Roseivirga sp. BDSF3-8: one gene and its partner. The protein of the gene in region 1 interacts with the protein of each later gene in a pairwise test. Links are inferred from orthologs where the notes say so. Each region holds a gene or a part of one and is shown in the gene's direction. Other genes may lie near its edges. The genes, in order: AB9P05_RS05190 and rfaD.

The links.
Region 2: the proteins of AB9P05_RS05190 (region 1) and rfaD interact in binary tests that used the Escherichia coli proteins (3 or more experiments, as listed by UniProt). The link is inferred for Roseivirga sp. BDSF3-8 from one-to-one orthologs.

What each region holds. Positions count from the first base shown.
Region 1 is NZ_JBGNFV010000001.1:1,315,741-1,322,486, reverse strand. Bases 38-2,829 are described here. They hold AB9P05_RS05190 (1,4-dihydroxy-2-naphthoyl-CoA synthase), read left to right. Parts: upstream 38-908; coding sequence 909-1,751; downstream 1,752-2,829. Other genes in these bases: AB9P05_RS05180 (RNA polymerase sigma factor), read left to right, coding at 2,687-2,829; AB9P05_RS05185 (alpha/beta fold hydrolase), read left to right, coding at 1,854-2,690; AB9P05_RS05195 (MBL fold metallo-hydrolase), read right to left, coding at 38-776. In the rest of the region: more of AB9P05_RS05195, read right to left, coding at 3-37; more of AB9P05_RS05180, read left to right, coding at 2,830-3,193; AB9P05_RS05175 (hypothetical protein), read left to right, coding at 3,186-3,761; AB9P05_RS05170 (alpha-amylase family glycosyl hydrolase), read left to right, coding at 3,839-5,692; AB9P05_RS05165 (hypothetical protein), read left to right, coding at 5,967-6,356; AB9P05_RS05160 (hypothetical protein), read right to left, coding at 6,407-6,541; AB9P05_RS05155 (hypothetical protein), read right to left, coding at 6,564-6,746. UniProt on the Escherichia coli protein: Converts o-succinylbenzoyl-CoA (OSB-CoA) to 1,4-dihydroxy-2-naphthoyl-CoA (DHNA-CoA).
Region 2 is NZ_JBGNFV010000001.1:911,764-918,582, forward strand. Bases 1,277-4,141 are described here. They hold rfaD (ADP-glyceromanno-heptose 6-epimerase), read left to right. Parts: upstream 1,277-2,158; coding sequence 2,159-3,124; downstream 3,125-4,141. Other genes in these bases: lpxB (lipid-A-disaccharide synthase), read right to left, coding at 1,277-1,599; AB9P05_RS03610 (6-pyruvoyl tetrahydropterin synthase family protein), read right to left, coding at 1,618-2,037; AB9P05_RS03620 (hypothetical protein), read right to left, coding at 3,166-3,855; AB9P05_RS03625 (hypothetical protein), read right to left, coding at 3,991-4,141. Also shown: ATP-dependent Clp protease ATP-binding subunit ClpX, read left to right, coding at 1-488; more of lpxB, read right to left, coding at 496-1,276; more of AB9P05_RS03625, read right to left, coding at 4,142-4,917; AB9P05_RS03630 (SusD/RagB family nutrient-binding outer membrane lipoprotein), read right to left, coding at 4,929-6,533; AB9P05_RS03635 (SusC/RagA family TonB-linked outer membrane protein), read right to left, coding at 6,552-6,819. UniProt on the Escherichia coli protein: Catalyzes the interconversion between ADP-D-glycero-beta-D-manno-heptose and ADP-L-glycero-beta-D-manno-heptose via an epimerization at carbon 6 of the heptose.

The sequences.
Region 1 (6,746 bases):
CTCTATTTTTTTCTGGAAGGATACCAGTCCCTAAGCCTTACTTCCACTTTATCGGTTTCGCTCTCCACCATTTCTTTAAAGGCTGAGACGTCACTGAGTCCGTTTTTGCCCCTGTAATGGTAAGGGTAAACAATGGCAGGCTCAAACTCTATAACAGCTGATGTAGCTTCGTAGATATCCATGGTATAGGGTAGGTTCATACAGACGAAAGCTACATCTATGCCCTCCAGGTCACGCATGTCACCAGTGCCCTCAGTATCACCAGACAGATAGATCTTTTTTCCACCCATTTCTAAAACATACCCGTTGCCGCGGCCTTCCGGGTGGCCTATCTGGGTTTCTCTCGGCAGGTTATACATGGGTACGGCATGAACCGTAATCTTACCCATCTCATTTTTGTCACCATTGGCCATTACCACCAGGTTTGAAGTAAACATGCCCTGCAGGCTATCCGCTACTGATTGTGGCGTGATAATCGTTGCCTTTGATGTATTTATCTCCGATAGCGTCTGCTTGCTCAGGTGATCTCCATGAATGTGGGTAATAAGAATTATATCAGGGTCAGGAAGTCCTTTGAATGCTTCACCTCCACCCACAGGGTCTACGTAGATTGTCTTACCCTGCCACTGCATAGCCATGGTAGCATGAGAGATTGGCTTTATATGGAGCACTCCGTTATCGGTCTCTATCTTATCTCCGTCCCACTGGGCAAGTGCCGGCAAGGCTACAGTCAACATAAGCGCAAGGCTTAGAAATAATCTGTAATGTATGTTCATACTTGTAATTTTCTTTATTGAACCGGGAGGAGGACGGTTGGTTTAACCTGAGTCGCATCCGGCGGTGATTTTCTGCTGATTACTACCTCTAGCAAGCCATAATTCCTATTTTTACCGAAAAAAAATAACCCTATGAGTACTGCAGACTGGAAGACCGTAAAAGAATATGAAGATATCACCTACCGAAAGTCCGGTAAGGTGGCCCGGATTGCCTTTAACAGACCTAATGTTCGCAATGCGTTTCGACCGAAGACTGTTGGGGAGCTTTATGAGGCATTTCTCGATGCCCGGGAGGATACATCAATTGGGGTGGTTTTGCTGTCTGCCGAAGGGCCCTCCACTAAAGACGGGGTGTATTCCTTTTGTAGCGGGGGAGACCAGAACGCCCGCGGTCACCAGGGCTACGTGGATGACGCCGGTATGCCCCGTCTCAATATTCTTGAGGTACAGCGACTCATTCGTTTTATGCCAAAAGTAGTGATTGCCGTGGTACCAGGCTGGGCAGTAGGTGGCGGCCACAGCCTCCATGTGGTTTGTGACCTGACCCTTGCCAGTAAGGAGCATGCCATTTTTAAACAAACGGATGCAGATGTAACGAGCTTTGATGGTGGGTATGGGTCTGCTTATCTGGCTAAAATGATAGGTCAGAAAAAAGCCCGGGAGATTTTCTTCCTGGGTCGCAACTACTCTGCACAGGAAGCTGTGGACATGGGCATGGCTAACGCCGCCATTCCTCATGATGAATTGGAGGATACTGCCTATCAGTGGGCCCAGGAAATACTGGCCAAATCGCCTACCTCTATTAAAATGCTCAAATTTGCCTTTAACCTGACTGACGATGGAATGGTAGGACAGCAGGTATTTGCCGGAGAGGCTACCCGGCTGGCTTATATGACTGAAGAGGCAAAAGAGGGCCGTAACGCCTTTCTGGAAAAACGAAAGCCTGATTTCTCGGATATTAAGTGGATACCTTAATTAATTGACCTGAAGCCCGGATGACACCGGGCTTTTATTTTTTTTACCCTTGCGTGTAACAATATCCGGGTGGCGGTATCCAATGGGTAAAAATTAATTATTATGAAGCATTTTATTCTTTTGATCGTAATCGCATTCGGAACCCTGCAGGTACAGGCACAGCCGCAAGCTATACAAGTGGATGTAAGCGGAGAGGGGAGTCCGGTGATATTCCTTCCCGGCTTTGTCTCGCCCGGTAGTGTGTTTGATGAGACAGCAGCAGGCATAGAGGGTACTTATGAAAAGTATTTTATCTCTTACGCAGGGTTTAATGGATTAGCCCCTATTGATACGCCATGGTATAGTCAGATCAGGGAGAGTGTGGTACAGTATATTGTAAAACAGGACCTTGAGGAAGTGGTGCTGATAGGCCACAGTATGGGAGGCATGCTGGCGGCGGATGTGGCTGCAGAGTTGCCGGACCGTATGCATAAGGTGGTGTTTGTGGATGCGCTGCCCTGTATGCGTGAAGTGATGATGCCAGGCGTATCCGCTGAGCAGATCAGCTATAGTAATCCCTACAATGATCGTATGCTGCAAATGGACAGTGCTACATTCAGCCAGACGGCCAGGCAAATGGCTATGGGGATGACAGAAGATACTGAAAAGGCGCAGGAAGTGATTAGCTGGATGCTTGAGGCTGACAGGAAAACCTATGTATACGGCTATACTGATCTGCTAAAGCTGGACCTGCGCGAAAGACTATCTCAGATCGACGTATCTGCTCTGGTTATTGGGGCTCCCTCCTTTGGTGCACAAGTGGTCAGGGAAAATATGGAGAAGCAGTATGCTAACCTAAGCGATAAGCAGATAAAGATTGCTCCGGGAGGCCGACATTTTGTAATGTTCGACGAGCTGGAATGGCTTACAGACCAGATAAACGGATTTTTGGCAGAATGACAGTCAAAAAAAACAGGAAAGTATTTGACAGACTGTACCAGGAGTATTATGCAGTAGTGCGCAAGATGTGCCTGGGTTATACCAAAGGGGATGATGCTGCGGCAGATGACCTTAGTCAGGAGGTATTTATGAATGCCTGGGGTGCACTGGATAAGTTCCGGGGAGACTCTTCTTACAAGACCTGGATATACCGGATCACGGTAAATACCTGCCTGCTCCACATTCGGTCGGAGCAGCGCAGGGCAAAAAGGATGAATGAACTGGTAGAAGAAACAACTGTAGTCAGTGAAACGCCCAAAGACGGTGAGTTCAACTCCCTTTACAAGGCAATAGGTATGCTGGAAAAGCTGGATCGACTGGTGATCATGATGGTGCTGGACCAGCTTAGCTATGAAGAAATAGCCAAGGTCAGTGGTATCTCGGAGGGTAACCTCAGGGTGAAAATTCACCGCATCAAAAAACGATTAAAAACACACCTGGAATACGTAGAAACTCATGGATGATCTATTTAAGCAATGGCAAAATGCTCCTGCTGAATCTTCAGGAAAGTCGCCCGATCCCGGCCGGATCATTGAGCAGGCCGAGCAGAAGAAAAGAAAGAGCAGAAGATTTCATACTGGTAATATCGCTGTGTTATCGGCTACTATTGTTGGTCTGCTGGTATTCTTTAATACGGTGGCCCCGGTGCAGGAGCCACTCAGCCTGGCGTCGGTAGGGGTTATGATCGGCGGGCTGCTGGTGAGGATCATAATAGAAGTGATCAGTTACCGTAAACTGCAGCAGATAGATATGACGGAGGACACCTTAAAAGCTAACAGTCAGGCGAGGCAATTTTACACATTCAGAGACCGCATACACGGGCCGGTAACGATAGCCATAGTGTTAGCCTATTGTGTGGGCGTGGCCATGCTCATACCCGAATTCAGCCGGTACCTAACCATCAAGTCCTTGCTCATCTACTATGCAGGCTTCGTGGTGTGGGGCCTGATTATGATCGTGGTGATCCGTAAGCAAATAAAGAAAGAGGCGGAGACTCTTCGCGAGCTGAAGGGGCTGACTAGAGAAGGGTAGGGTGTCTGCCGGGAAACATGCCTTTACGCTGTTTTTCGTATTATTACCTTTACAATGAACCCATAGCCCTGAGTGTAATGAGAAATACAGGTGTATTGCTAATAATGATCGCAGGCTGGCTGGTTGTGGCCTGCCAGTCGGATATAAACGAAACAGAACAAATGGACCCACTTTTAATTTCAAACCGGCTGGAAGAGAAGAATAAGGGTGAAAAAATTGCCGTGTACCAGGTGTTTACGCGGTTATTCGGTAATAAGAACAATGCCAATAAGCCCTTTGGAACGATAGAGGAGAATGGGGTGGGTAAGTTTAACGACTTTACCCCCACGGCGCTGGATGCCCTTGCGGACATGGGTTATACACATATCTGGTATACCGGAGTGATCGAGCATGCGGTAGTACGTGATTACAGTGAATATGGTATTCGGATAGATGATGCGGACGTGGTAAAAGGCCGGGCCGGATCACCCTACGCGATCAAGGACTACTACGACGTGAACCCGGACCTGGCAGTGGTAGTGGAAAACCGCATGGAAGAGTTTGAAGAACTGGTGGAGCGCACTCATGAAGCCGGGCTGAAGGTGATAATCGACTTCGTGCCAAATCATGTGGCACGGGAGTATCATTCGGATGTGAAGCCTGAAGGGGTAACGGACCTGGGGGAGAATGATGATAGCTCAGTGGGCTTTGCGCGTGATAATAACTTTTACTACCTGCCCGGGGAGCCATTCAGCGTACCGGCGGGCTATGTGCCCCTGGGCGATCAGCCTTTTCCTACTAAGGACGGGCAGTTTGATGAGAATCCTGCGAAAGTGTCGGGTAATAATGCGATCACCCCCCAGCCCAATGTGGATGACTGGTTCGAGACGGTGAAAATCAATTACGGGCTGGACATCTTTAATAATGATACGAAGCACTTTGATCCGATACCGCAGACCTGGCACCAGATGCTGGAAATCCTTCAGTACTGGGCAGATAAGGGGGTAGACGGCTTCCGCTGTGACTTTGTGCAGTTTACGCCTTATGAGTTCTGGGGATGGGCCATACCGCAGGTAAAGGAGCAGCACCCCGGGGTGATCTTTCTGGCAGAGATTTATGTGCCTGAGTGGTACGAGGACTATCTGGAAAAGGGCAATTTCGACTACCTGTATGATAAGGTGCAGCTCTACGATACCCTGCGTCACCTGATGACGGGCTCAGGCAGTACGGATAATATCCCGCCTATCTGGAAAGACCTGAGCGGCATGAACCACACGATGCTGCGTTTCCTGGAAAACCATGACGAGCAGCGCATTGCCTCACCATACTTTTCCGGTGATCCGGCTTATGGCAAACCGGGCATGCTGGTGAGCTCGACCCTATATACAGGGCCGCTGATGGTGTATTTCGGGCAGGAAGACGGCGAGCCGGGTGCCGGAACTGAGGGCTTTGGCGGTGATGACGGCCGCACCACGATCTTCGACTACTGGGGGGTGCCGCAGCACCAAAAGTGGATGAATGACGGGGTCTTTGATGGCGGGCAGCTTAGCGAGGAACAGAAGGAGTTAAGGGTGTTTTATAAAAACCTGATCAACCTCTCGGTAAAGGAAGCGGCCCTGGCAAAAGGCGACCTGCTGGATATACACGAATACAACCGCAAAAATGGAAGTCCGGGCTATACGGATAAGGTCTATGCTTATATCCGCTATACGGATGGGCAAGCGATGCTGGTAGTGGCTAACTTTGGTGATGGTGAAGGGCGGGAGCTTACCGTGATGGTGCCTGAAGAAGCCTTGGCGCTGGCGGGCCTGAAACCCGGGGGAAGTTACACCCTTGAAGGCAAATTATCCACATCGGAAAGTTACCCCCTGGATGGAGGAAAGGTGACTTTCTCTGTTGAGCCGCTAGGGGCTTATATTTTTGAGTTGGTGAGGGAAAAAGGAGAGGAATGAGAAAACGACTTCAGTTTTACCCTGACCTCTGCATAATATCAATTTCTGCCCTGTTGCTATGTTAGCACTCAGTTGAGGCTATGCCATAGGGGCATTAAACTATTTCGCTATAAATGTGGCGTAGTGCCGATTAGGATTTAGAAGGTTTTAGAGGGGGTTTTTGACGTGCTTTTTGAAGAACTATTTCGTCTAATAAAGTAAGCTTCCGGATTAAATAGAGGTTTCAACTCTTTATATTTGCATTTTTAATGCACCAACTATATCCTTCATAAAAATGCTAAAAACTGTTGCAGAAACACCACAATACAAGTTAGAGGTGAATCTACTGAAAAACCGTGCTTATCTTACTATAATTGGCTTTTGGCGTGGTAGAGATGAAGTGTCGACTTATTTAGATGACTGGTCGAAAGCGTTAACGAGTTTAAAACCTGGCTTCACCCTTCTTACAGACACCAGAAGCATGAAAATCCATCCGGCAGATGTGCGGGCATTGCACGAAAGGGCCCAACAAATGGTTACCGAAGCCGGTGTAAAGGCAGTGGCTGAAATACAGGAAAATGGTGCCGCAAAACTGCAGCTTGAAAGCTTATCTCAGGAGACAAAAATGCCAAAAAACTCTTTTGATTCTGGGGAATTAGCAGAAGAGTGGTTGGATAATCAGTGATCCATCCGGATATCGAAACCTGTAAAAAGGCCCGGCTTTCCCTCAATGGACTACCGGGCCTTTTTCATTTTATTGGACGTGCTGTAAATCAGGTAATGCCCTGCCGTTCGCAGATCGGCGTACCCCTGGTTAGTACGGTCAAAAGTGGCCCCCTCCTCCTGCAGATTACTACTGCTGAAATCCATTGAGGGAGGCACCCATACGGGCTTAGAGGGTTCTGCTCAGCTCTACCTTCAGCACCTTGCCGGCGGAAGAGGTCCAGGTGCCTGTGGCTTTAGTATGGTCTTCATTCAGGATAAGGTCAAAGCTTCCGGTCTGCTCAGAGTCTTCATTATATTCCCTGAGAGTTAGAGTTTTGCCTTCCAGGTTGCCCGATATTCGAATGCCCTG
Region 2 (6,819 bases), 410 kb from region 1 along the record:
GAGTGATAGGTAATCGACTCAATACACGACCTATCGGCTTTGCCACGAATGAGGAATCTGAATTTCTTGGTTCTATCGATAAAGAAAACCTATTGCAGTATATTTCTGCACAAGATCTTAAAAACTTTGGCCTTATACCTGAGCTAATTGGCCGTCTACCGGTATTAACACATCTTGATCCACTGGATGCAGAAACGCTTAAGCTAATACTGACTGAGCCTAAGAATGCACTGGTGAAACAGTATAAGCAGTTGTTCCGAATGGAGGAAATAGAATTGGAGTTCGCAGAAGACGGACTTGATTATATAGTGGAAATGGCAGTAGAATTCAAACTCGGTGCCCGAGGTTTGAGGTCAATATGTGAGGCTATTCTCACTGAAGCAATGTTTGACCTGCCTGGTAAGGAAATTAGAAAACTAAGGGTAGATAGAGAATATGCCTCTAATCAGTTTAGAAAATCTAAGTTCAATAAGCTTAAAGCAGCCTAGGCCTGTTTTAAGTTAAAGAATTAACAATTTGCTCCGCTACTTCTAGCGGGGCATTTTTTTTGCCTAAGCGTTTCTTCAAATCCGAGTATTCATTCAGCATATTTCGACGATAACTCGTATCGTCTACTAAGCTTTGTAACTCCTTTGTAATCATAGAAGGAGTGAAATCGTTCTGGATTAACTCTTTGACCACTTCCTTTTCAGCCACAATATTAACCAGACTGATAAAGGGGACTTTTATGACCTTTTTAGCAATTGAATAGGTAAACGCACTAGTTTTATAACACACCACCTGGGGAACTGAAAACAGAGCTGTCTCAAGGGTTGCTGTACCGCTTGTAACAATTGCTGCCTTTGAATAACTCAATATGTCATATGCTGAATCAGTAAGAACCGTCACTGACGGATGCTCCATTGCTGCATCATAAAGCTCTACTGGTAGGTTAGAAACAGCAGCTACCACAAAATGAAAGTCAGGAAGCTGATCTACTACCTGGAGCATGACATCTAACATCGATTTTACCTCCTGATATCGGCTCCCAGGCAGTACAGCAATTATCTGGTCATTTTTTTGACAAAGGATTTTAGCATCAGCAGAAGGGCTATAATCATTTATCAATGATATAAGGGGATTACCTACAAAAATAGCCCCTACCTCATATTTTCTAAAAAAATCGACCTCAAAAGGGAATATGACATATAACTTATCTACAAATCGCTTTATTTTCTTTGCTCGTTTTGTGTTCCAGGCCCAAACTTTAGGGGAGATGTAGTAATGAACGGGTACCCCTAAGGATTTAGCAAACGCAGCAATTCTGAGGTTGAAACCGGGATAGTCAATAAGTACGATCGCATCGGGAGCAAATGATCTTATATCCTTTTTACATTCTTTAAGAAAAGACCTGATCTTTCGTAGGTTAATTAGCACCTCCCACACCCCCATAAAGGCTGTCTCCCTATAATGCTTAACTAACTTCATTCCGGCAGCTTTCATGCCATCTCCCCCCCACCCTCTGATTTGAGCATCGGGATCCATCTGCATGAGATATTTAATTAATTCACCTCCATGAAGATCACCAGACCTTTCTCCTGCAATAATGTAATACCTCATGAATGAAAATAAAGAAGACTATTCGCCGAAATATTCAACGAAGTTTTTGGGGGTTTCATAAAGTTTTAAGCTGTGAAGCGCTGCTTGAGGAGCTATCTCTTTAACCTTATCGAACAAAATGGACCAAAACTCAATGATGAGAATTTCACAACTGGCCATCTTGTCTTGCATAAAAGGCACATCCAGATTAAGGTTCTTATGATCTACCTGTTCAATAATCTCTTTCTTAACAAGATCGCCAAGCTTCTTCAGATCAATGACAAATCCGGTATCAGGGTCAGGCAGCCCCTTAACAGTCACAATTAGCTCAAAATTATGACCATGCCAATTTGCATTAGCACAAGGGCCAAAGACTTCCTCATTTTTTTCAGGAGACCACTTCGGATTATAAAGTTTATGGGCCGCATTGAAATGCTCTTTCCGGTTTACGTAAATCATTCCTTCACCACATTTTCGAATAGAACGCAAATATACAGCCCATAATTCGAAAAAATTAGAATAGCGATGAATTACTGCGTGTTACGGAATAATTCACGAAATTGCGACAAATTCAAGCATAATGATAGTAGTCACCGGAGCAGCAGGGTTTATTGGAAGTGTTTTGATAAGCCGCTTAAATAAGGAAAACTATAATCACATAGTTGCAGTGGACAAGTTCGATCACCCTGAAAAGAACAAAAACCTAGCGGGCAATAGACTGCTAAAAAAGGTTGATCGTTCACAACTCGGACAATGGATTGATGAAAACGGTGAGGAAATAGAATTCATTTTTCATATTGGTGCCCGCACTGATACTTCTGAGTTTAACAAATCCCTGCTATGGGAATTAAATACAGATTTCACAAAAATGATATGGGAAAAATGTATAGCATTCCAAATCCCGCTGGTCTATGCATCCTCAGCCGCCACATACGGTGTTGGCGAATATGGCTACAAAGACGATGAATCCACTATTAAAAAATTGAAACCATTAAACCCTTATGGTGAATCTAAGCATGAATTCGACCTTTGGGCCCTTGATCAAAAAGAAAAGCCATTCTTTTGGGCCGGCTTAAAATTCTTTAATGTATACGGGCCAAATGAATATCATAAAGGTCGCATGGCTTCAGTTGTATATCATGCTTATAATCAAATAAAAGAAACGGGGAAAATGCGCCTGTTTCGCTCTCACAACCCTCAATACAATGATGGAGAACAGATGAGAGATTTCATCTATGTTATGGATCTTGTGGACGTATTAGTGTTTCTGATGAAGCATCGAAAAAATTCAGGCATTTTCAATCTTGGAACCGGAACAGCACGTACGTTTTTGGATTTGGTTACAGCAGTATTTGAAGCTCAAACCCTGCCCCCCTCAATAGAGTTCATTGATACGCCTAAAGATATCCGAGATACGTATCAATACTATACAGAAGCAGATATGAGCAAATTACGATCTATAGGATACTCAAAGCCTTTCACGAGTCTGGAGTCCGGCGTGAAAGATTACGTAACAAATTACCTTTTAAAACAAAAAACCGTATAGTTAATGCCTATACGGTTATATCCACTAGTTTTACTAACTAGTCAGAGGCTGTTGTTATAGTATCCTATAATCTTAGCCAGGTCAACAGGTTCTTTTAAATCAAGACCATTAACCTTTGCATATTTCTTAATCTCATTTCTTTTCTCTCCGAAAACCTCCAGGTTCCGGTTCTTATTACTTTTTATTTCGACCATTTCTTCCCCATTGTAGAAGAAGTAATCCATTTTTTTAAGGATTTCATTGTCACGACGTCCCATATCAGCTCCTTCCATGTAGTTAGCCTTTTTCAAGTAGGTATAGTTTACCCTGACTATGGACATAGGATTTCCATTAAAATAAATCTCATAGAAACCTTCAGTGGGCTCTTTATCCGTTAATTCACTAACGTTAACGAACTTTCTAGAGAGACCGGTAGATTCATCACCAAAAACGAAATTTTTAACCTTATTACCTTCAAGAAAGAAATTCTCATCGGTCTTCTTAATCTTCACGTAGATTAGATTGGAGTTAAGGTTATATTTCAATTGCACGCCTTCGATGACCTTCCCAACATACAGTTCTAAGGAACCAACCTCAGACCACTCATCATCCAAAAAATATGATCCTTTTGTATCGGGGGGAGGAAGTGATTTACCCATGAGGATGCTACCCGTAGGAACACTTAAAAACTCTAATCGATCCGTCATGTAATCATTCTCCTGGGCAAAAAGGCCAACAGAAGATACAAGCAAGAGACATAGTGTAGTTAGTGAAAATATCTTCATAAAACTTATTCATTTTATTTAGGACACCAAAAATAAGCTTTTCCCTAAAAAAAAAGAGGTCTTAGATAAGACCTCTTTTTACATAATGTATTACGTACAGGATTAGTTTCCTGTGTATGTCAAAACATATCCCTGACCAGCGTTGGTCCAAGGACCCTGGCCATAACCAGGATCAGAAATCTGAGGGAAGGTGATCGTGTTGTTAACAGGATCAAAAGTACCTTCACCGCTCCAGATCACACCGAATTCACCGGGTTGATCCAACGTCACCGTATTACAAACATCAGTGAAGCCACCACTAATAGGCAGACCTTCAAAGGTGCTGTAGAAAGGAGTCTGGTAGTCCAGATTTAAATTAGGGGAATCAAATGTAGTACCTGAACCTTGCGTGATAGATACTGTATACACTCTAGGATCAGCTATGTTCTGATTTCTATAAGCTGTTACAGTATAATTACCTGCAGGAATCTCGGTAGGACAGAAAACACCTACGCTGAATGAACAAGTACCATTATAAGCAGACTCGTTGCATATATCAGCAGACCACTGATCTATACGCTTACCTGATTCAGTGATATAAGTGTAATCAACAAGGAAGCTTTCACCCACATCCAAGGTGTCACGATCGACTCCAAAAAGAGACTCAATTTCAGCGGTTCCAAAAGAAACATTTGAAGGAACGCTCTGTATAGTTGTGTAAAGCCTTCTTTCAGAGAATTCAACTACGCTATCTTCGCCATTTTGGTCTTCAGTTATATAAAAGCCATTGTAGGTTAAGTATATTTCAACCTCGTCAATGTTTACATAACCATCAGAATAAGCGTCAACTGTGAACTCAACGTCAGTGTTGTCGAAATCATTTGGGTTAATAAGGCCCAAGTTGCCTTCAACAATACTTACTCTTGGGATGATTCCCTCTTCAACAGTGTCTAACTCTGGAACAGGAAACTCATCTTCATTTTGACATGCTGTGAAGGTTGTAAAACCCGCAGCAAGCATAAAGAAAAGATATTTATTTATTCTATTCATCAGTTCAAGCTTTAGTTAATGTCCCAGAATACAGGAGTAGTTACTAATTCAGTTGGTGCATTGCTATTACCCTGAATTTCTGCAACTGACATCGGTAACCTCAAAACAAACTCATCATCAGCTAAGAAAGGAGAGATTGAAGGAGGAAGAGCTGAGGGATAACCTGTACGACGGTAGTTATTATAAGCCTCAAAGCCATTACCAAACAAAGCTTTATGAGCTTCTGTCATAACAACATCAAGTTTACCGCTCGCAGAAGCATTGTCGTAACGATCTAAAACGTCCGCTACATAAGCCTCTATACCATCATTAACAACATCAGCATCATAGTTATTGGCAGCAGCTTCATCAACGCTAACACTATAGTCAACAACTTTGCTCATTGATGCTCTGATTCCTTCCTCCAACTGCACACGAGGATCCTCTGATACACCTAAAGTAAGAGCAGCTTCAGCAAGGATAAAGTGATGCATGAAGTTAGTAAGTAAAGGAAGAATACCGGCACCTTGACCACCATCTCCTACTTCAGCTTCATCACCCTGACCAGCATCATATTTACCACCTACAGGGTATACACCGAATACAGCACGGATGGCATCATCTGGCGGAAGGCCGCTAGGATCACCGTGATCTCTACCTGTGTATCCGTTGCCCTGGTATCCATAAGGACAGTCTACTGTCTCACAAGGAAGGTTGTCACCTTCAGGATCAGAAAGGTCCTGACGATAGATGTAGTAAGGCAGACGAGGATCATTATTAGTGATCAGTGCATTCATGAAATAGTTGTTCATGTAATACGTCTTACCTGAAGCATACGAGTTTACATAAAGAGGGTGACGGTTCAGTGGCGCCTGGTTAGTACCATAGTTAAACTGAAAGTCATCATCGTTTGATGCAATGAAAGAAGAGTCCGCATCCAGAAGGGCTGTAATGCCTGTACGTGCACGAGTCTCGTCATAAAGCCTGATTTGGTTATACAGCTTCAACAAAAGCGTATTAGCAAATTGCGTGTACTGTGCTACATAAGCTTCAGCATCACCACCGTACATCATGTCAGCAGAAGGAACGATACCGCTCTCATCTCTGGCAAAATCAGCAAGACCCTCATCAATCAGGGCGAAAACAGAGTCATAAACCGCTTCACCGCTCTGAAACTGAGGCTGCTGGTTAGCAAGGCCCTGGAAGGCTTCAGAATAAGGAGCTGCACCCCACATATCTATAATTAAAGAATAGATATAAGCTTTGTGCAGTTTACCAACACCTGAGTAAAGGTAAAGTGAGTCTTGCTCTGAAGTAGGGATGAATACTTCTAAATCCTGCAGAGAGCCAGCAAATAGCTCTTCCCAGCTTTCGCTGTAAGAGGCTGTACTCTGCTCATAACGGCTAAAAGCTAAGCCATAGAAATGCTGGATATAAATAGAAGTACCCTCATTAATCTGGTCATTCAGACCCCAGGCCATTGCACCTTGAATTGCAGGGAGCAACAGATCCAGTTGAGCCTCAGAAGGCTGAATAGGGTCTTCATTTATGTTAAGCCATTCTTCTCCGCACGAGGCCATAAAGAGCATCGTAACAGCGAGAAACGCAGCTTTTACTTTTATATATGATTTTCTCATTATTTCCATCGTTTTAGATTAGAAACTAACACTGATGTTCACACCGTAACGTCTCGTAGTTGGTGCGTTAAGGAACTCAAGTCCTTGTCCGTTACCACTACCCAGAGCACTAACTTCAGGGTCAAGACCAATCTCTTCAGGAATATTAGGTGTGAAGAAGAAAAGGTTTCTTCCAGAGAGTGTGATTGAAGCTCTTCCGAATGGAGTGCTTTCAAGAACAGACTTAGGAAGTGAATAACCAAGTGTAACTTCTCTTAAACGAATAACTGTAGCATCATAAGTTAAG